Regions from separate parts of the Kitasatospora sp. NPDC088391 genome, predicted to be linked through region 1. Evidence: riboswitches for the same ligand, from Rfam matches in the RefSeq annotation. Region 1 holds a riboswitch; the other holds the start of a gene.
What was found. A riboswitch is a leader RNA that binds a small molecule or an ion and turns the genes downstream of it on or off. The one in region 1 is predicted to bind cobalamin.

Region 1 (11,745 bases):
AGGGCGTCCGGCACATCGGCCACGTGGTCAACCCGGTCCTGGAGGACCTCCCGGCCGGCCGCCGGGTGCTGGACGACGGCCAGGAGGGCTGCCTGTCGGTGCCCACCGCCTACCAGGAGCTGGCCCGCCCCGGCTACGCCGCCGTCACCGGCCAGGACAAGGACGGCAACCCGGTCCGGGTCGAGGGCACCGGCTTCTTCGCCCGCTGCCTCCAGCACGAGACCGACCACCTGTACGGGTACCTGTACATCGACCGGCTCTCCAAGCGGGACCGCAAGGACGCGCTGCGGCAGATGGCCGACGGCACCCCCAAGTACGCGACCGTCCCGAACGACTGACGGCCCGGCAGGAACGGCGACAGGGCCGCACCCCCGGCGGGGGTGCGGCCCTGTCGCGTGCGGCCGGTGCGGCGGGCGCGGCCTAGAAGTCGTCGTCGAAGGAGACCGAGCCCTCGACGGCGACCTGGTACGCGGAGACCCGGCGCTCGAAGAAGTTGGTCAGCTCCTGGACGTTCTGCAGCTCCATGAACCCGAACGGGTTGGTCGAGCCGTACCGGACCGGCAGGCCGAGGCGGGCCAGCCGCTGGTCGGCGACCGCCTGCAGGTACTCGCGCATCGACTCGGTGTTCATGCCGGGCAGGCCCTCGCCGCACAGGTCGCGGGCGAACTGGAGCTCGGCCTCGACGGCCTCCTCCAGCATCTCGGTGACCTGCCGCGCCATCTTGTCGTCGAAGAGGTCGGGCTCCTCCTCGCGGACGGTGTCGACCACCGAGAACGCGAAGTCCATGTGCATCGACTCGTCGCGGAACACCCAGTTGGTGCCGGTCGCCAGGCCGTGCAGCAGGCCGCGGCTGCGGAACCAGTACACGTAGGCGAACGCGCCGTAGAAGAACAGGCCCTCGACGCAGGCCGCGAAGCAGATCAGGTTGAGCAGGAAGGCCCGGCGGTCGTCCTTGGACTGCAGCGAGTCGAGGTGGTCGACCGCGTTCATGTACTTGAAGCAGAACTGGGCCTTCTGCGCGATGGAGGGGATGTTCTCCACCGCGGCGAAGGCCGCGTTGCGGTCCTCCGGGTCGGGCAGGTAGGTGTCCAGCAGCGTCAGGTAGAACTGGACGTGCACGGCCTCCTCGAACAGCTGCCGCGACAGGTACAGGCGGGCCTCGGGGGAGTTGATGTGCTTGTAGAGGCTCAGCACCACGTTGTTGGAGACGATCGAGTCACCGGTGGCGAAGAACGCGACCAGCCGCCCGATCATGTGCCGCTCGCCCTCGGAGAGCTTGGCGAGGTCGGCGACGTCGGAGTGCAGGTCCACCTCCTCCACGGTCCAGGTGTTCTTGATCGCGTCCCGGTACCGGTCGTAGAACGACGGGTAGCGCATCGGACGGAGCGTCAGCTCGAAGCCCGGGTCGAGCAGCATCTTCTTCCGGTCGTCGGTGCTCACTGGCAGGCCTCGCAGGACTCGGGGTTCTCCAGCGAGCAGGCGATGGCGTCCTGCTCGGCCTGGGAGAGGGAAGGGGTCTGCACCGGCACGGGGGCGGCGGTGCGGGTGGCGCCGGACGCGGCCTGGGCGATCCGGGTCGCCGGGCGCGAGCGCAGGTAGTAGGTGGTCTTCAGACCGACCTTCCACGCGTACGAGTACATCGAGGAGAGCTTGCCGATGGTCGGCGCCGCCATGAACAGGTTCAGCGACTGGCTCTGGTCGATGTACGGCTGGCGCGCGGCGGCCAGGTCGATCAGGGCGCGCTGCGGCAGCTCCCACGCCGTGCGGTACAGCGAACGGACCTCCTGCGGCAGCCAGTTGAACTCCTGGATGGAGCCGTTGGCGTCGCGCAGCGCGTCCCGGGTCTGCTGGTCCCAGACGCCCAGCTCCTTCAGCTCGCGCACCAGGTACGGGTTGACCTGGAGGAACTCGCCGGAGAGGGTCTCGCGCTTGAACAGGTTGGAGACCTGCGGCTCGATGCACTCGTAGACGCCCGCGATGGACGCGATGGTCGCGGTCGGGGCGATCGCCAGCAGCAGCGAGTTGCGCAGGCCGGTGGTGGCGATCCGGGCGCGCAGCGCGTCCCAGCGCTCCGTCCACCGCGGGTCCGCGCTGCCGAAGTGGTCGATGTGCAGCTGGCCGCGGGCCGCGCGGGTCTCGCCGTACGCCTCGTGCCGGCCGAACTGCTCGGCCAGGTCGGCGGAGCGCTCGTAGGCGGTGAGCATGATGCGCTCGGCGATCAGCGTGGACAGGGCCTTCGCCTCGGCCGAGTCGAAGTCCAGCCGGAGCTGGAAGAAGACGTCCTGGAGGCCCATCACGCCCAGGCCGACCGGCCGCCAGCGGGAGTTGGACGTCCCGGCCTCGGTGGTCGGGTAGAAGTTGATGTCGATCACGCGGTCGAGGAAGGTCACCGCGGTGCGCACGGTGGCGTCCAGCCGGTCCCAGTCCATCGCGTTCGCCAGGTCGGCGGCGGTGGCGCCGGCGGCGACGTGCGCGCCCAGGTTGACCGAGCCGAGGTTGCAGACCGCGGTCTCCGAGTCGTCGGTGACCTCCAGGATCTCGGTGCACAGGTTCGAGGAGTGCACCGTGCGGCCCGGCAGCGCGGTCTGGTTGGCGGCCCGGTTGGAGGCGTCCTTGAAGGTCATCCAGCCGTTGCCGGTCTGCGCCAGGGTGCGCATCATCCGGGCGTACAGGGTCTGCGCCGGGATGGTGCGGACGGCCTTGCCGGCCAGCTCGGCCTTGACGTACGCCTCGTCGAACTCGGCGCCCCACAGGTCGACCAGCTCGGGCACGTCGGCCGGGGAGAACAGCGACCAGTCGGCGTTGGCGTTCACGCGGCGCATGAACTCGTCCGGGATCCAGTGCGCCAGGTTCAGGTTGTGGGTCCGGCGGGCCTCCTCGCCGGTGTTGTCGCGGAGCTCCAGGAACTCCTCGATGTCGGCGTGCCAGGTCTCCAGGTAGACGCAGGCCGCGCCCTTGCGCCGGCCGCCCTGGTTGACCGCCGCCACGGAGGAGTCCAGGGTGCGCAGGAACGGCACGATGCCGTTCGACTTGCCGTTGGTGCCGCGGATCAGCGAACCGCGCGAGCGGATCCGCGAGTAGGACAGGCCGATGCCGCCGGCGTGCTTGGACAGCCGGGCGATCTGGGCGTACCGGTTGTAGATCGAGTCCAGGTTGTCCAGCGGCGAGTCCAGCAGGTAGCAGGAGGACATCTGCGGGTGCCGGGTGCCGGAGTTGAACAGCGTCGGCGAGCTGGTCAGGTACTCCAGGCGGCTCATCAGGGTGTACAGCTCGGCGACCTCGCGCACCGACTCCTGGGAGGTGCCGACCGCCAGGCCCGCCGCCACGCGCAGCAGGAAGTGCTGCGGGGTCTCGACCACCTTGCGGGTGATCGGGTGGCGCAGCAGGTAGCGGGACTGCACGGTGCGCAGGCCGAAGTACTCGAAGCGGTCGTCGCCCGACTCGTCGATCAGCGAGTCGAACAGGTCGGCGTGCTCGGCCACGAACGCGGCGGTGGCGTCGCCGATCAGGCCCTCGGCGTGGCCCACGGCCACCGAGGAGGAGAACGAGGTGACCTGCTGGGTGGCGGCCTCGTCGCGGATCTCCAGCGCCAGCAGGCGGGCGGCCAGCTTCGAGTACTGCGGGTCCTCGGCGATCATCGACGCGGCGGCCTCCACGGCCAGCCCGCGCAGCTCGGCGAAGTCCGAGCCGGCGTGGCGGCCGCGCAGCGCGGCGGCGGCGACGTGGCCGGGGTCCACCTGGGGGAGATCGGTGCTGCGGTCGGTGAGCAGCCGGAGCAGCGCCGCACCGGGGTCGGTGAAGGCGTCGGCGGTTCCCTGGGACGGCAGGGTGACTGAGGCGGCGACGGTCAAGGCGCACTCTCTCCTGTGGCGGCGGCGGACGTGGCTCGGGGTGTCCGGGACCGTACGCGGCCAGGGGAGGGCAGCACGGAGGAACGCGTACGCGTTCCGGCGCGCCGAAGACCACCCCCGGTCCGCCCGCGAGACCGGACGGCAAAGCTGTGCTGCATGGCGTCTGCGGGGATGCCGTGTCGCACACCGTCGGCAGGTCCTCGGACTCTGCGGGCGTCGCTACAGCCCGCTCACCGTTGCGGGGCAGTCCCGGACTCGCACCGGGTTCCCCTGCGTCGACAGCGAGAGTGAGCATACATGTAGTGGCGGCTGGAGCTGGAAGCACCAGATGTAGTAGAGCGTGTCGTGTCGGTGGCGCCGCGCGTAGACAACGAAAACACCGGTGGCGGGCCGTCGGGGACGGCCCGCCGGGGGCCGGGGGAGCGCCCTAGGACGGTGCGTGCGGGAACCGCGTCGTGTACACCAGCAGGTCGGTGCCGGGGTGCGGCGACCAGTAGCGCTCGGGCGCCAGGGCGAAGCCCAGCGCGTCGTAGATCCGGTGGGCGTGGCGCATCTCCGGACGGGTGGAGAACGCCATCCCGGCCAGGCCGAGTTCCCGGCTGCGGTCCATCGAGGCCGCCACCAGGGCCCGGCCGACGCCGCGGCCGCGGGCCGCCGCGCCGACCGCGAGCATCCGGATCTCGCCCTCGTCCGGCCCGGCGATGTCGGCCCACGGGGTGCCGCCCGCGGCGAAGGTCACGCAGCCGAGCACGGCTCCGGTTCCCGCGTCGTCGACGGCGACCAGGAGTTCGGCCTCCCGGTTGCGGCGGGCGGTGTCGCGGAGGAGGTGGACGTAGTCGGAGTCGGGCCGGGTGTGGCCGTCGCCGACGAAAGCCTCGACGGTGACCTCCGCGGCTGCGGCGAGGTCGTGGTCGAGGGCGCGGCGGACGATCGGGGAGCGCATCCGGACAGTGTGCCGGACGCGCTCCGGCGCGGGTCGTGCAGGTCCGGGTCGTAGGGGTAGCCGGTGGGCCGGTGCCGGTCCGAGCGACCGTGGGCGGTGGTGCGTTCCAGGTCGCGGCCGACCAGGACGCCGAGGAGTCCGAAACTGCCGAGGAAGCCCAGCAGGGCGAGCGCGGTGGTCATGGCTCCACCCTCCCGCCCGGCGCCCGCCGCGACGAGTGGCAGGAACGCCCCATTGCCGCGAAATCCTGCCACTGCCATGCTGGGCGGATGCTGAGCAACGTCGCGGTGATCGTGCTGGAGGAGATCCACCCCTTCGAACTGGGCGTGGCCTGCGAGGTCTTCGGCCTGGACCGGAGCGGGGCCGGCCTGCCGGTCTACGAGTTCGGCCTGGTCGGCGACCGCCCCGGCCCGATGCGCACCCACGCCGGTTTCGACGTCCACGTCCCGCACGGCCCCGAACGGATCGCCGAGGCCGACCTGGTGATCGCCACCGCCACCGGCATTCGCGAGCAGTACCCGGCCGTGCTGATCGAGGCGCTGCGGGCCGCCCACGACCGCGGCGCCCGGCTGCTGTCGATCTGCTCCGGCAGCTTCCTGCTCGGCGCCGCCGGACTGCTCGACGGCCGCCGCTCCACCACCCACTGGCAGTACGCCGACCTGATGGCCGCCCGCTTCCCGCTCACCACCGTCGAACCCGACGTGCTGTACGTGGACGACCACCCGGTGATCACCTCGGCCGGCACCGCCGCCGGCATCGACGCCTGCCTGCACCTGGTCCGCCAGGAGCAGGGCGCCGAGGTGGCCCGCGGGATCGCCCGCCGGATGGTCGTCGCCCCGCACCGGGAGGGCGGCCAGGCCCAGTTCATCAGCCGCCCGCTGCCCGAGGACGGCGCCGACTCGCTGACCGGCGTGCTCGACTGGATGCGCCGCCACCTCGACCGGGAGAGCAGCGTCGAGGACCTCGCCCGGCGCGCCCACATGTCGCCGCGGACCTTCGCCCGGCGCTTCCAGCAGGAGACCGGCACCACCCCGCACCGCTGGCTGACCGGCCAGCGGGTGCTGTTCGCGCAGCGCCTGCTGGAGTCCACCGAGGAGAGCGTCGACGCGGTCGCCGCCCGCTGCGGCTTCGGCAACGCCGCCACCCTGCGGCACCACTTCGGCCGCCGGCTCGGCACCACCCCGCTGGCCTACCGGCGGGCCTTCGGCGGGACCGGCCGGGCCGGGGTGCGACAGAGCGTCTGAGCGGGCTCCCGGGCGCCCGCCGCGCCCTCAGGACAGGTGCTCGGTCCGGTTCCAGCCGGCCGGCCGCAGCCGCCCGTCCCGGGCCCGCCACACGCTGGCCGAGCAGTTCGCCACCGGGTCCAGCGCCAGCAGCTCCTCCTCGCCGAGCCGGTCCAGCACCTGGCGCAGCATCAGCACCGTGCAGTCGTGCGCGACCACCAGGACCGGCCGCCCCGCCTCCTCCTCGCACAGGTCGCGCAGCAGGTCGCGGACCCGCAGCGCCACGTCCAGCCAGGACTCGCCGCCCGGCGGCCGGTAGTACAGCTCGCCCAGCCGCCGCCGGCGCTCCGCCTCGGCCGGGTGGTCGCGCTCGATCGCGGCCTTGGTGAGCATCTCCAGCACGCCCAGCTCGCGGTCGCGCAGCCGCTCGTCGTAGCGGACCGCCAGCCCGACCGGGACGGCGCCCAGCCCGCTCGCCTGGGCGAGCGCGATCCGGGCGGTCTCCGCCGTCCGCACGTACGGGGAGCACCAGACCGCCCGGGGCCGGTCCGCGGGCGGCCGGGCGGCCCACCAGCGGCCCAGGTCGCGGGCCTGGTCCTGGCCGTGCAGGGAGAGCGGGATGTCGGCGTCCCGGGAGGTGATCGGGACGGAGAGCGCGCCGGTCGCGTCGGCGTGCCGGAACTCCACGTTGGCGGTGGACTCGCCGTGCCGGGTGGCGACCAGCACCGAGGGGAGCCGTCTGCCGCCCCCCGGGAGCCCGTCGTCCGGCCGGTGGCCGTTGCGTACCGCGGTCAGGTCGGTCATCCGAGGCTCCCCGTGTCGGTGGTGCTGGTTCTCTCCCCGGTCTTCTCCGCTCGGCGGGCGGTCATAACAGATGATCGCGCCGTCACCCCGGTGTCGATCGAGGCAACGGCGCGACCACAGGGCGCACGGGACGGGCCCGTGCGCCCCCGGTGCGTCAGTGCGCCGAGGCGGGCTGCGGAGCGCGCTCCACGGCCTCGTCGCCGGTCTCCGCGGCATAGTCCGCCGGAGCGGTCTCGTCGACGCCCTCCGGGGCCTTCAGGGCCCGCAGGACGAGCGTCAGCACCACCGCCACCCCCAGGTTCAGCACGAACGCCGTCAGACCGATGTAGCCGATCTCGCCGATCCCCGGGATCTTCGCGCTGTTCCCGCCGAAGTGCTTGGTCGCCGGCGAGGACAGCCCCCAGGCCGTCCAGGTGCCGTAGACCATGCCGACCACCCAGCCCGCCAGCAGCGCCCAGCGGTGGAACCACCGGGTGAACAGGCCCGCCACCAGCGCCACCGCGGTCTGCAGGATCCACAGGCCGCCCAGCAGCTGCAGGTTGATCGCCGCCTGCTTGTCCATCACCAGCACGAAGGCCAGCGCGCCGACCTTCACCAGCAGCGAGGCGAGCTTCGCCACCCGGGTCTCGTCCGCGGGCGTCGCCTGCGGCCGCAGGAACTCCTTGTACACGTTGCGGGTGAACAGGTTGGCCGCCGCGATCGACATGATCGCCGCCGGCACCAGCGCCCCGATCCCGATCGCCGCGAACGCCACGCCCGTGAACCAGGACGGGAACATGTCCGCGAACAGCTGCGGCACCGCCAGCTGGCTGTTGTACTTCGGGTCGCCCTTGCTCACCCCCGCCGCGATCGCCATGAACCCGAGCAGCGCCAGCAGGCCCAGCATCAGCGAGTACGCCGGCATGATCGCCATGTTCCGGCGCACCGTGTTCCGGGACTTCGACGCCAGCACGCCGGTCACCGAGTGCGGGTACATGAACAGCGCCAGCGCCGACCCGAACGCCAGCGTCGCGTACGTCCACTGCCCGGACGGGCCCACCACCATCGAGCCGACCGGCTTGCCGGTCTTCGGGTTGAGCTGCGAGAACTTGTGCGCCGCCGCGTCGAAGACGTGCCCGTAGCCGCCGAGCCGCATCGGGATGTAGATCACCGCCACGATGATCACCACGTAGACCAGGGCGTCCTTGACGAACGCGATCAGCGCCGGCGCCCGCAGCCCCGAGGAGTACGTGTACGCCGCCAGCACCCCGAACGCCAGGAACAGCGGCAGGTCCTTCAGGAACCAGTTCCCGGAACCGCCCACCCCCAGCACGTCCAGCACCGCCTGGATGCCCACCAGCTGCAGCGCGATGTACGGCATGGTCGCCAGGATGCCGGTCAGCGCCACCACCACCGACAGCGTCCGCGACCCGTACCGGCCGCGCACGAAGTCGGCCGGCGTCACGTAGCCGTGCACCCGCGAGACCGACCACAGCCGCGGCAGGAACAGGAACACCAGCGGGTACGCGATGATCGTGTACGGCACCGCGAAGAAGCCCATCGCGCCCGTCGCGTAGACCGCCGCCGGCACCGCGATGAACGTGTACGCGGTGTACAGGTCGCCGCCCAGCAGGAACCAGGTGATCCAGGTCCCGAAGCTGCGGCCGCCCAGCCCCCACTCGTGCAGGTGCTGCGCGTCGTCGGCCCGCCGCCAGCGGGCGGCCAGGAAGCCCATCACCGACACCAGGGCGAAGAACAGCAGGAAGACCGTCATCGCGGTCCAGTCCACGTGCTTCACTTCCCGTCCCCCTCCGCCTGCGCGGGCACGGACGGGGCCGGCAGCGCGGCGACGGCCCGGCGGGCCGCCTCGTCCCGCCGGATCAGCAGGTACGCCGCGCCGGTGAACAGCGCGGACACCGGCACCCAGAGCAACTGGTACCAGTAGAAGAACGGCATCCCGCCCAGCGCGGGATCGGTCTTGCCGTAGGACGGCACCCACAGCACCGCCACGATCGGCACCAGCAGGCACAGCCCGGCCAGCACCCGGGCGGGGGAGAGGGCGGGCGGTGCGCCCGCGGACGGCAGGTGGGACGACGACATGAGCGGCTCCCGGACGACGAGGAGTCACCTCGCTGGCGCCGCCGCGCACAACGTGCGCCCGCCGAGCAGCACCCTCGGTGATCGAAAGGTCCACGCGAGGTTAGGGCAACGGAGTGACTCGTGTCACTACCCTGTCAACCCGGGAGTGCGCAGTCCTCCGAACGAGGAGCCGCTCCGGCCGCCGCTCGCCCCGCTACGCGGGGCGCTGGAGCCTGGTGATGAACTTGTAGCGGTCGCCGCGGTAGATCGAGCGGACCCACTCCACCGGCGCGCCGTCCGCGTCGAAGGAGTGCCGGGACAGCTGGAGCATCGGCAGGCCCAGGTCGGAGCCGAGCAGGCCGGCCTCGCGCGGGTTGGCGAGGGTGGTCTCGATGGTCTCCTCGGCCTCGGCGACCGTGACGCCGTAGACCTCGCGCAGCGCCGTGTACAGCGAGTTGTGCTTGGCCAGGTTGCGGCGCAGCGCGGGGAAGCGCTTGGCCGACAGGTGCGCCACCTCGATCGCCATCGGGTCGCCGTTGGCGAGCCGCAGCCGCTCGATCCGCAGCACCCGGCCGCCGGGCTTGATGTCCAGCAGCGGGGCCAGCCGGTCGTCGGCGGAGATGTAGGCGACCTCGACCAGCCGGGAGGTCGGCTCCAGTCCCTGGGCCCGCATGTCCTCGGTGTAGGAGGTCAGCTGGAGGGCCTGCGCGACCTTCGGCTTCGCGACGAAGGTGCCCTTGCCCTGGATGCGCTCCAGCCGGCCCTCGACGACCAGCTCCTGCAGGGCCTGCCGGACGGTGGTGCGGGAGGTGTCGAACTGGGCGGCCAGCGCGCGCTCCGGCGGCACCGGGGTGCCGGCCGGCTGGGTCTCGGTCAGCTGCAGCAGGTGCCGCTTGAGGCCGTAGTACTTGGGCACCCGGGCCGTGGCGGTGGCAGGGCCGGTCTGGGTCGGCACCGCGGAGCCCTCGGCGGGCGCCGCCGTGTCCCTGTCGCCACTCATGGCAGCTCTCACTCCTCGTTGGAGGCGGTCCTTAACGGACCCCTAAGTCCTATGTAACAGCACATGGTTGCACGCAGTGGGGAGCGAGCGTGAGCTCCGGTTCGCAAACCGGTGCGCGACGGGCCCGGAACGAGGCGCTCCGCGCCCGTCCCGGGCCCGTTCCCGAGGGTCTCAGCCGGCCTGCGGCGCGGTGACCGCCAGCCCCGCCAGGGCCTCGGCCGCGGCGACCGCGCAGACCCGCGAACCGCCGTAGGTGGCCAGCACGGTGACCCCGTGCGGGCCGAACAGCCCGGCCGTCCCGTGCGCGGTGCCGATCTCCACCAGCACCGCGTCCGGCCGGTGCCCGACCAGGTCGAGCGCGGCCCGGCGCATCCAGCCGTGCCGGTGCACGTCGCGCACCACCAGGACCAGCGGGCGGCCGACCGCGGCGCCCAGCAGCGGGGCGGTGTCGATCACGGCGTCCTCGGCGGCGACGGTCACCTGCAGCAGGCCGGAGCCCTCGGTGACGGTCGCGGGCGGGGAGACCCGGCTGGAGGTGGTGCCGGGCACCAGCTCGGCCAGCGGGCCGGCCACGCCCCACGGGGTCTCGTCGCCGGCCGCGATGTTCGCGCCCGGGGAGAACTCGACCACGTGCGGGACGCCGCCGAGCGGGCGGAGCCCGCCGGTGACCCGCAGCGCCCGGCGGGCGGCGGCCAGGCCGACGCCCGCCTCGGCCCGCTCGCCGGCCAGCGCGGCGCGCCGCTCCGCGGACCAGCGGGCGACGGCCCGGTTGCGCTCGGCGGCCTCGTGCAGGCGGTCCGCGGACAGCCGGCCCTCGCGGACCGCCCAGACCAGGGCGTCGCGCAGGTACACGAAGGCGTCCTCGTCGTGCAGGCCGCCGCCGACGCAGATGGTGTCGGCGCCGGCCGCGACGGCCCGGACCGAGCCGGCCGCGACGCCGTGGGTGCCGGAGATCGCGCCCATCTCGATGCCGTCGGTGACGATCAGCCCGTCGAAGCCCAGTTCCTCGCGGAGCAGGCCGGTCAGGATGCGCTGCGACATGGTCGCGGGCAGCTGGGCGTCGTAGGCGTCGAACAGGATGTGCGCCGTCATGATGCTCTTCGCGCCCGCCGCGATGGCGGCCCGGAAGGGCAGCAGGTGCTCGGCGAACCGGTCCAGGGCGAGGTCGATCCGGGGCAGCCCGAGGTGCGAGTCGCCCGCGGTGTCGCCGTGCCCGGGGAAGTGCTTGGCGCAGGCCGCGACGCCGGCCGACTGCAGGCCGCGGACGTAGGCGGCGGTGTGCCGGGCGGCCAGCTCGCCGTCGCCGCCGAAGGACCGGACGCCGATCACCGGGTTGTCCGGGTTGGAGTTGACGTCCGCGTCCGGCGCGTAGTTGAGGTTCACGCCGACGGCGGCCAGGTCGAACCCGATGGCGCGGGCGACCCGCTCGGTCAGCTCGGTGTCGTCGACCTCGCCGAGCGCCAGGTTGCCCGGGTAGGAGGAGCCGCTGACCACTTCGAGGCGGGTGACGTCGCCGCCCTCCTCGTCGGTGGCGACCAGCAGGTCCGGGTTGAGCGCGTACAGCTCCCCGGTGAGCGCGGCGACCTGCTGCGGGGTGCGGATGTTGCGGCCGAACAGGGCGACGCCGCCCAGTTCGCCCTCGCCCACTCTGCGGCGCAGCCACTCGGGCGCGGTCAGACCGGCGAAGCCGGGCTGCAGGACCGCTCCGGCGTCGCGGAGGAGATCGGCGCTTTCCGTACCGGGCATCGCCATGGTTCCTTCCCTGGGGGTGGAGGTGCTTCAGGTGCAGTGGTGAGCGAGGAAGGGGACTAGCCCTTGACCGCACCGGCGGTGAGGCCCGCCGACACCTTCTTCTGGAAGATGACG
Region 2 (8,368 bases), on a different contig from region 1:
CGCTGCGCCAACTGGCGGCAGCTGGCCGGCGCCGGGATCACCGAAGTCCCCACCGGCGACTTCTCGCTGTACGACCACGTGCTGGACACCACGGTCGCGCTCGGCGCGGTCCCGCCCCGGCACCGGGCGGCGTTCGACGCCGACCCGCTGGACGGCTACTTCGCGATGGCGCGCGGCACCCAGCAGGCGCCGCCGCTGGAGATGACCAAGTGGTTCGACACCAACTACCACTACCTCGTACCGGAGTTGGGGCCGGACACGGTGTTCTCCGCGCACTCCGCGAAGCAGGTCGGCGAGCTGCGCGAGGCGCTCGGCCAGGGCTACCGGGCCCGCCCGGTGCTGCTCGGCCCGGTCACCTACCTGCTGCTCGCCAAGCCCGCGCCCGACGGGCCCGCCGACTTCGAGCCGCTGACCCTGCTGGACCGGCTGCTGCCGGTGTACGCCGAACTGCTGGCCGACCTGCGGGCGGCGGGCGCCGAGTGGGTGCAGTTGGACGAACCCGCGCTCGTCCAGGACCGCACCCCGGCCGAGCTGAACGCCACCGCCCGCGCCTACCGCGCGCTGGGCGCGCTGACGGACCGTCCGAAGCTGCTGGTCGCCTCGTACTTCGAGCGCCTCGGCGAGGCGCTGATCACGCTCTCCAAGGCCCCGGTGGACGGCCTGGCGCTGGACTTCACCGGCCCGGCGGCCGGGAACCTGACCGACCTGGCGGCCGTCGGCGGCCTGCCCGGCAAGCGGCTGGTCGCGGGCGTGGTCGACGGCCGCAACGTGTGGATCAACGACCTGGGCGCCTCGCTGACCACGCTCGGCACCCTGCTCGGCCTGGCCGGCACGGTGGACGTCGCCCCGTCCTGCTCGCTGCTGCACGTGCCGCTGGACACCGCCGCGGAACGGGACGTCGACCCGCAGATCGGCCGCTGGCTGGCGTTCGCCCGGCAGAAGGCCGCCGAGACGGCGCTGCTGGCCCGGGCCCTGCGCGAGGGCTCGCCCGCGATCGCCGCCCCACTCGCCGCCAACCGGGCCGACCTGGCCTCCCGCGCCGCCTCCCCGATCACCCGCGACCCGGCCGTCCGGGCCCGGGCCGCCGCCGTCACCGACGCCGACACCCGCAGGGGCGCCGAGTACGCCGTCCGGGCCGCGGCGCAGCGGGCCCGGCTGCAGCTGCCGCTGCTGCCCGCCACCACCATCGGCTCCTTCCCACAGACCGGCGAACTGCGCACCGCCCGGGCCGAGTTGAACGCGGGACGACTGGACGCGGCGGACTACCGCAAGCGGATGGAGGCCGAGGTCCGCGAGGTGGTCGCGTACCAGGAGCGGGCCGGGCTGGACGTGCTGGTGCACGGCGAGCCCGAGCGCAACGACATGGTGCAGTACTTCGCCGAGCAGCTGACCGGCTACCTGGCGACCCGGCACGGCTGGGTGCAGTCCTACGGCACCCGGTACGTGCGGCCGCCGGTGCTGGCGGGCGACATCTCCCGTCCGGAGCCGATGACCGTCGACTGGTTCGCCTACGCGCAGGGCCTCACCGACCGCCCGGTCAAGGGCATGCTGACCGGCCCGGTCACCATGCTGGCCTGGTCGTTCGTCCGCGACGACCTGCCGCTCGCCGACACCGCCCGGCAGGTCGCGCTCGCCCTGCGCGACGAGGTCGTCGACCTGGAGGCGGCGGGCGCCGCCGTGATCCAGGTCGACGAGCCCGCGCTGCGCGAGACGCTGCCGCTGCGCCGCGCCGGGTGGCCCGCGTACCTCGACTGGGCGACCGACGCGTTCCGGCTCACCACCTCCGGGGTCCGCGCCGACACCCAGGTGCACACCCACATGTGCTACGCCGAGTTCGGCGACATCCTGCACGCCATCGAGGAGTTGGACGCGGACGTGATCTCGCTGGAGGCCGCCCGCTCGCACATGCGGATCGCCCGGGAACTCGGCGACGCCGGCTACCTCGCCGAGGTCGGCCCGGGCGTGTGGGACATCCACTCCCCGCGCGTGCCGAGCACCGAGGAGGCGCTGCGCCTGCTGCGGGCCGGGCTGGCGGCGATCCCGGCCGAACGCCTGTGGGTCAACCCCGACTGCGGGTTGAAGACCCGCGGCTGGCCGGAGACCCGGGCCTCGATCGACAGCCTGGTCGCCGCCGCCCGCACCCTGCGCGCGGAACTGCGGGACCGGCGGATCGACTGACACGGCACCGGTCCGGGCAGGCGGGCACACCGCCCGCCCGCCCGGACCGGCCGGAGCGGTCGGGGGCGGCGGCGGCCCGGATCGGGCGGGCGGCTCGCACCGGTGGCGCGCGGCCGGCAGGTGACGTACCCGACACCGCCCTGCCGCCATGGTCCGCCCCGGCAACCAACTCCCTTGTCGTGTTGACCAGTTGCGCATGCTTCGAGCTGCTCGGGGTGCGGCCTGCCCGGTGGGCGGCCACGTTGACGCACCCTCAGCCACCATGGTCTGATGAGCGGGTTTTCCACCTCGACAGCCAGGGGAAGCCGGTGCGATTCCGGCGCTGACCCGCAACCGTGACCCCGCCCGCCCGGTGGGGGAGCCGGAATGCCTGGCCGCGAGGGTTCGTCAGCACCACATGCGTCGTCGCGGACTACGACGCAGTCGGTACGGGGGCTCGTCCGCCGTCCGCTGCCCCGTCACACCCCGCCGCGACCCGATCAGGGAGTCACCGGTGAGGGTCAGTCACAGCAGCACCAGCACGCACCCGTCCAGAGGTCGCGGCCGCCGCCCGGCCGCCGTCCTGCTCGCCACGCTCGTCGCGGCCGCCACCACCGGCACCCTGCTGCTCGGGCGCCCGGGCCCGGCGAGCGCCACCGGCATCGACCTGCTGCACGACGGACCGGGCCTCTTCTGCCGGACCGCCACCGGTACCCCGGTCCCGGCCCCGGCCGCCGAGCCCTGCGGCGACGACCCGATCCCGTCCGCGAGTTCGGACCCGAGCACCCGGGCCGCCCGCACCCCCGACCTGGCCAGGGCCGGCGGCTACCTCACCGACCCCGCCCGCCTGGTCGACGGCCACTACTACGAGGGCTTCCCCGACTTCGCCGACTTCGGCCTGACCATCGACACCGCGTTCGCGCTGGCCGCCACCGGCACCGACGACGCGGCGCTGCGCCGGATCGCCGACTTCCTGGACCAGCGGGGCAAGGACCGCTCCGACCGGTCCGTCGACGACTGGACGGCGATCGGCACCGAGTGGGCGGGCGGCGGCTCGATCGGCAAGGAGGCGCTGCTCGCCGAGGTCCTCGGCCGCGACCCGCGGAACTTCGGCGGGCACGACCTGATCGCCGCCCTCGACGGGACGGTCTGCGACCACGCGGACGCGGACGCGGGCTGCGACGGGCCCGGCAACCACCAGTGGGCGCAGTCGGTGTTCGCCCAGTCCCTGGCCGTGATCGCCCAGGTCCGGGCCGGGCACGCCGAGCAGGCCGGGCCCGCGATCGCCTACCTGCGCGGGCTGCAGAACGCGGACGGCTCCTGGCCCAGCCTGATCCCCGACTCCCACACGCCGGACGTGGACTCCACCGCGATCGCGGCGATGGCCCTCGACCTGCTGCCCGACCAGGGGAGCAGGCAGGCCGTCGAGCGGGCCCTCGGCTGGCTGGCCGACCGGCAGCTGCCGGACGGCGGCTTCCCCGGCTCGGCGGGCAACTCGGTCAACTCCGCCGCCCTCGCCGTCCAGTGCCTGAGCCTGCGCCAGGGCACGTACGCGGCCCGGATCGCCCGGGCCGCCGAGTTCCTGGCCGGGCAGCAGAACCCGGACGGCGGATTCGCCGTCGCCGCCGACGGCCCGCGCACCTCCGACGTGCGCGCCGCCGCCCAGGCCGCGGGCGGGGTGACCGGCCGCTCCTTCGGCACGCTCAGCCACCGGTTGGACGGGGGCACCGGCACCCCGGAGCCCAGCGGCTCGCCCTCGCCCTCGCCGTCGCCGTCCGCTTCCGGCTCCCCGTCCCCGTCCGCATCCGGCTCCCCGTCCGCATCCGGCTCCGCATCCCCGTCCCCGTCCGCATCCCCGTCGGACTCCCCGTCCGCGCCGCCGTCCGCTTCCGGCTCCCCGTCCCCGTCGGACTCCCCGTCGCCGTCCGCGTCCACGCCCTCGCAGGGCGACTCCCCCGGCACGGGCAGCGGCCCCTCCGCGGGCGGGCTGGCGTCCACCGGCACCGACGCCCTCGAACTCGTCCTTCCCGGCGTGCTGTTGACCGTGGCCGGCGGTGCGGTGCTGGTCGCCGTCCGGCGGCGGACGAAGGCCGACGGGGGCGAGCGGTGAGCGGGCGGCTCGCCCGTCCGGCCCGGCTGGGCGCGGCGGCGGGGGCGGTCCTCGCGGTGGCGCTCGGCGGCCTCGCCCCGTCGTCCGCGCACGCGGAGGCGCTCCCGATGGACCAGTGCACGACCAGCCGGAACGTGGTACTGGCGATCGACTTCGGCCGCTGGGGCGGACCGGTGCTGCGCGCCTGCGGCAGCACGCCCACCACCGGCTACCAACTCCTCAACCAGGGCGGCTGGAAGACCACCGGCACCCAGCACGACGGCCCCGGCTTCATCTGCCGGATCGGGTACAGCGGCTACCAGGGCGGCAAGCAGTTCCCGCCGCCCGAGCAGGAGAAGTGCGTGCTGACCCCGCCGGCCACCACCTACTGGTCGTACTGGCACGCCGATCCGGGCCAGCACACCTGGTCCTACAGCCGGTTGGGCGCGATGAGCTACCACCCGCTGCCGGGGAGCGTCGACGCCTGGGTGTTCGGCGAGACCGACATCGGCGGCTCCCGGGGCGGCCCGTCCTTCTCGCCGGACTCGGTGCGCGCCCTCGACTCCGATGCGGACAGGTCGAGTTCCGGCGGCACGAACGGAGGCGGCACGGGCGGTTCGTCCGGTGGCGGCACTGGCGGGGGCGGCACCGCCGGGAGCACGGGCGGAGGCGGAAGGCCCTCCGCTCCGACGCCCCGGACGGGCAACGGCACCACCGGCGGCGGGAGTTCGAGTGATCCGCCGCCCGCCGGAACCGCTCCGGAGCCGTCGGACAGCGCCCCGGCCGCCGCTTCCGACACCCCGGGGCCGGAGGCGTCCCCGTCCGACGCCCCGTCCCCCGCCGCGAGCGGCTCCTCCTCCGCCTCGGTGGACGCCGCGCCGCTCGCGGACGCCCCGCGCTCCTCCTCCGGTTCGATCGCCCCGGTGGTGACGGGCGTGGTGCTGGTGGCCGCGCTGGGCACCGCGACGGCGGTGGTGGCGGTGCGCCGCCGCCACCGGGCGGACCGCGAGTGAGCGGCGACCGGCGCGTCCCGCGCGACCTGCATCCGCTGGCCTGGTGGGCGTGGGCGCTGGCGGTGGGCACGGCGGCGTCCCGGACCACCAACCCGCTGCTGCTCCTGCTGGTCCTGGCGGTGCTGGGCTTCGTGGTGACCGCGCGGCGCACCGAGGCCCCGTGGGCGCGCGGCTTCACGTACTACCTGTGGCTGGCGTTGACGATCGTGGCGGTCCGGGTGCTGTTCCGGTGCGTGTTCGCCACCGGGGTGACGCCGGACGACCACGTGCTGCTGACCCTGCCGCACCTGCCGACGCCCGCCTGGTACGCGGGGATCTCGATCGGCGGGCCGGTGTCGCTGGAGGCGGTGCTGTCCTCGGCGGTGGACGGGCTGCGGCTGGCCTGTCTGATGTGCTGCGTCGGCGCGGCCAACACGCTGGCCAACCCGAAGCGGGCGCTGCGGGTGCTGCCGGGGGCGCTGTACGAGCTGGGGGTGGCGGTGACGGTGGCGCTGAGCGTCGCCCCGCAGCTGGTGGCGAGCGTCCAACGGGTCGGCCGGGCCCGGAGGTTGCGGGCCGGTCGGGCGAAGGGCCTGCACGCGCTGCGCGGGATCGTGGTGCCGGTGCTGAGCGACGCGCTGGACCGTTCGCTGCACCTGGCGGCGGCGATGGACTCGCGCGGCTACGGCCGGTCCGGCGCCGCGACCGGGGCCTCCCGCAGGCTGACCGGCGTCCTGCTGCTGGCGGGCATGGCGGGCCTGTGCACCGGCCTGTACGGGCTGCTGGACGGGACGGCCCCGGCCTGGCTGGGCCTGCCCGCGCTGGCGGCCGGGTCGGCGCTGTGCGTGGCGGGCCTGGCGCTGGGCGGGCGCCGGGTGCGGCGCACCACCTACCGGCCGGACCCGTGGCGGGGCGCCGAGTGGGGGGTGGCGGGCTGCGGCCTCGCCGCCGCCGTCCTGCTGTGCGGGTCGGTGGGCTACGACGCGACGGCCCTCAACCCCTCGCTGTACCCGCTGGGTTGGCCGTCCCTGCCGCTCGTCCCGGCACTGGCCCTGCTGCTGGCGGGGGCGGCGGGCGTGCTGGCCCCGCCGCCGGGCCGCCCTCCGGTGGCGGCGTCCGTGCCGTCCCCGCGCCCCCGCCTTGACCGCGAACTCTCCGAGGTGTCCGAGTGATCCGTTTCGACCAGGTCTCCGTGGTGTACCACGGCGCGTCCGAGCCGGTCCTGCGGGATGTCGGACTGACGATCCCGGAGGGCGAGTTGTGCCTGGTGGTGGGCCGGACCGGCGCCGGCAAGTCGACGCTGCTGGGCGCGGTGAACGGCCTGGTGCCGCACTTCACCGGCGGCACCCTGCACGGCCGGGTCACGGTCGACGGCCGGGACACCGCGCACCATCCGCCGCGCGAACTGGCCGACGTGGTGGGCGTGGTGGGGCAGGACCCGCTCGCCGGGTTCACCACCGACACGGTGGAGGAGGAACTCGCCTACGCGATGGAGCAGTTGGCCGTCCCGCCGGAGGTGATGCGCAAGCGCGTCGAGGAGACCCTCGACCTGCTGGGCCTGGCCGACCTGCGGCACCGGGCGCTGCACGAGCTGTCCGGCGGCCAGCAGCAGCGGGTGGCGATCGGCTCGGTGCTGACCGCGCACCCGCGCGTCCTGGTGCTGGACGAGCCGACCTCCGCGCTCGACCCGACGGCAGCCGAGGAGGTGCTGGCCGCCGTCACCCGGCTGGTGCACGACCTGGGCGTGACCGTGCTGCTGGCCGAGCACCGGCTGGAGCGGGTGGTGCAGTACGCGGACAGCGTCGCGTACCTGCCCGGTGACGGCACCGTCCGGTACGGGCCGCCCGCCGAGCTGTTCGCCGCCACCGCGATCGCGCCGCCGGTGGTCGAGCTGGGCCGGCTGGCCGGGTGGCGGCCGCTGCCGCTGTCGGTGCGCGACGCCCGCCGGGCCGCCGGGCCGCTGCGCACACGCCTGGCCGCGCGTCCGGCGCCGCCGGTGCGCGCCTCCCGCGGCCGGAGCGAACGACTGCTGCGCGCGGAGCGGGTCGTGGTCCGGCACGGGCGGCAGGTCGCCGTCCGGGAGGTGTCGCTCGACCTGCGGGCGGGCCAGGTGACCGCGCTGATGGGGCGCAACGGGTCCGGGAAGTCCTCGCTGCTGTGGGCGTTGCAGGGCTCGGGCGCCCGGCAGGGCGGCAGCGTGCTGGTGGGCGGGCGGGACCCGAAGCGGGTGTCGGCCGCGGAGGCGCGGCGGCTGGTCGGGCTGGTCCCGCAGACCCCGTCCGACCTGCTCTACCTGGCCACCGTGGACGCCGAACTCGCCCAGGCCGACCGGGAGTCGGACCCCGCTCCGGGGCGCGGCGCCCGCGTCCTGCTCGACGTCCTCGCCCCCGGCATCCCGGGGCGGCTGCACCCGCGCGACCTGTCGGAGGGCCAGCAGCTGGCCCTCGTGCTGGCCGTCCAGCTCGCCGCCGCCCCGCCCGTCGTCCTGCTGGACGAGCCCACCCGGGGCCTGGACTACCCCGCCAAGGAGGCTCTGACCGGGATCGTCGACCGGCTGGCCGCGGAGGGCCGGGCCGTGGTCGTGGCCACCCACGACGTCGAGTTCGCGGCCGCCGCCGCGGACCGGGTGGTGGTGCTGGCCGAGGGCGAGGTCGTCGCGGACGGCCCGACCCCGGCCGTGATCACCGCCTCGCCGGTGTTCGCCCCGCAGACCGCCAAGGTCCTCGCCCCGCTGCCCTGGCTGACGGTCGGCCAGGTCGCCGCCGCCCTCGCCGGACCGGCCCACGCGCCGGAACCGGAGGCCGGCCGATGACCGCCGACGCCCGGGCCGTCCGCGTCCCGCCGAGGGCCCGGGCCGTGATCGCGTGCGCCGCGTTCGCCGGGCTGACCGCCTTCACCTGGCCGTTCGTCGTGGCGCCGGGCCGGTTCGGGTCCGCGTACGCGCCGCCGCTGATCTTCGGCGCGCTGCTGGTGCTGATCCTGGCGGTGGTGGTCTCGGAGATCGCCTCGGGCGGCATCGACGCGAAGGCGCTGGCCATGCTGGGCGTGCTCTCGGCCGTCAACGCCGGCCTGCGCCCGCTCGGGGCCGGGACGGCCGGGGTGGAGACCGTCTTCTTCCTGCTCGTCCTGG

Region 2: linked by a shared signal. The riboswitch ahead of ACIQBJ_RS03310 (prenyltransferase/squalene oxidase repeat-containing protein) and the one ahead of ACIQBJ_RS22680 (ribonucleoside-diphosphate reductase subunit alpha) in region 1 are both predicted to bind cobalamin.

Annotation. Positions count from the first base shown of each region.
Region 1 covers NZ_JBIVNB010000007.1:313,151-324,895, forward strand. Annotated here, with positions in the region: gene def (peptide deformylase) at 1-338, shown strand, start outside; gene ACIQBJ_RS22675 (ribonucleotide-diphosphate reductase subunit beta) at 421-1,416, opposite strand; gene ACIQBJ_RS22680 (ribonucleoside-diphosphate reductase subunit alpha) at 1,437-3,851, opposite strand; cobalamin riboswitch at 4,025-4,152, opposite strand; gene ACIQBJ_RS22685 (GNAT family N-acetyltransferase) at 4,279-4,794, opposite strand; gene ACIQBJ_RS22690 (helix-turn-helix domain-containing protein) at 5,064-6,038, shown strand; gene ACIQBJ_RS22695 (histidine phosphatase family protein) at 6,066-6,821, opposite strand; gene mctP (monocarboxylate uptake permease MctP) at 6,976-8,574, opposite strand; gene ACIQBJ_RS22705 (DUF3311 domain-containing protein) at 8,595-8,900, opposite strand; gene ACIQBJ_RS22710 (GntR family transcriptional regulator) at 9,094-9,879, opposite strand; gene ACIQBJ_RS22715 (glycoside hydrolase family 3 protein) at 10,051-11,625, opposite strand; gene ACIQBJ_RS22720 (carbohydrate ABC transporter permease) at 11,688-11,745, opposite strand, start outside.
Region 2 covers NZ_JBIVNB010000001.1:773,971-782,338, forward strand. Annotated here, with positions in the region: gene metE (5-methyltetrahydropteroyltriglutamate--homocysteine S-methyltransferase) at 1-2,178, shown strand, start outside; cobalamin riboswitch at 2,438-2,571, shown strand; gene ACIQBJ_RS03310 (prenyltransferase/squalene oxidase repeat-containing protein) at 2,672-4,267, shown strand; gene ACIQBJ_RS03315 (hypothetical protein) at 4,264-5,259, shown strand; gene ACIQBJ_RS03320 (CbiQ family ECF transporter T component) at 5,256-6,410, shown strand; gene ACIQBJ_RS03325 (ABC transporter ATP-binding protein) at 6,407-8,050, shown strand; gene ACIQBJ_RS03330 (ECF transporter S component) at 8,047-8,368, shown strand, end outside.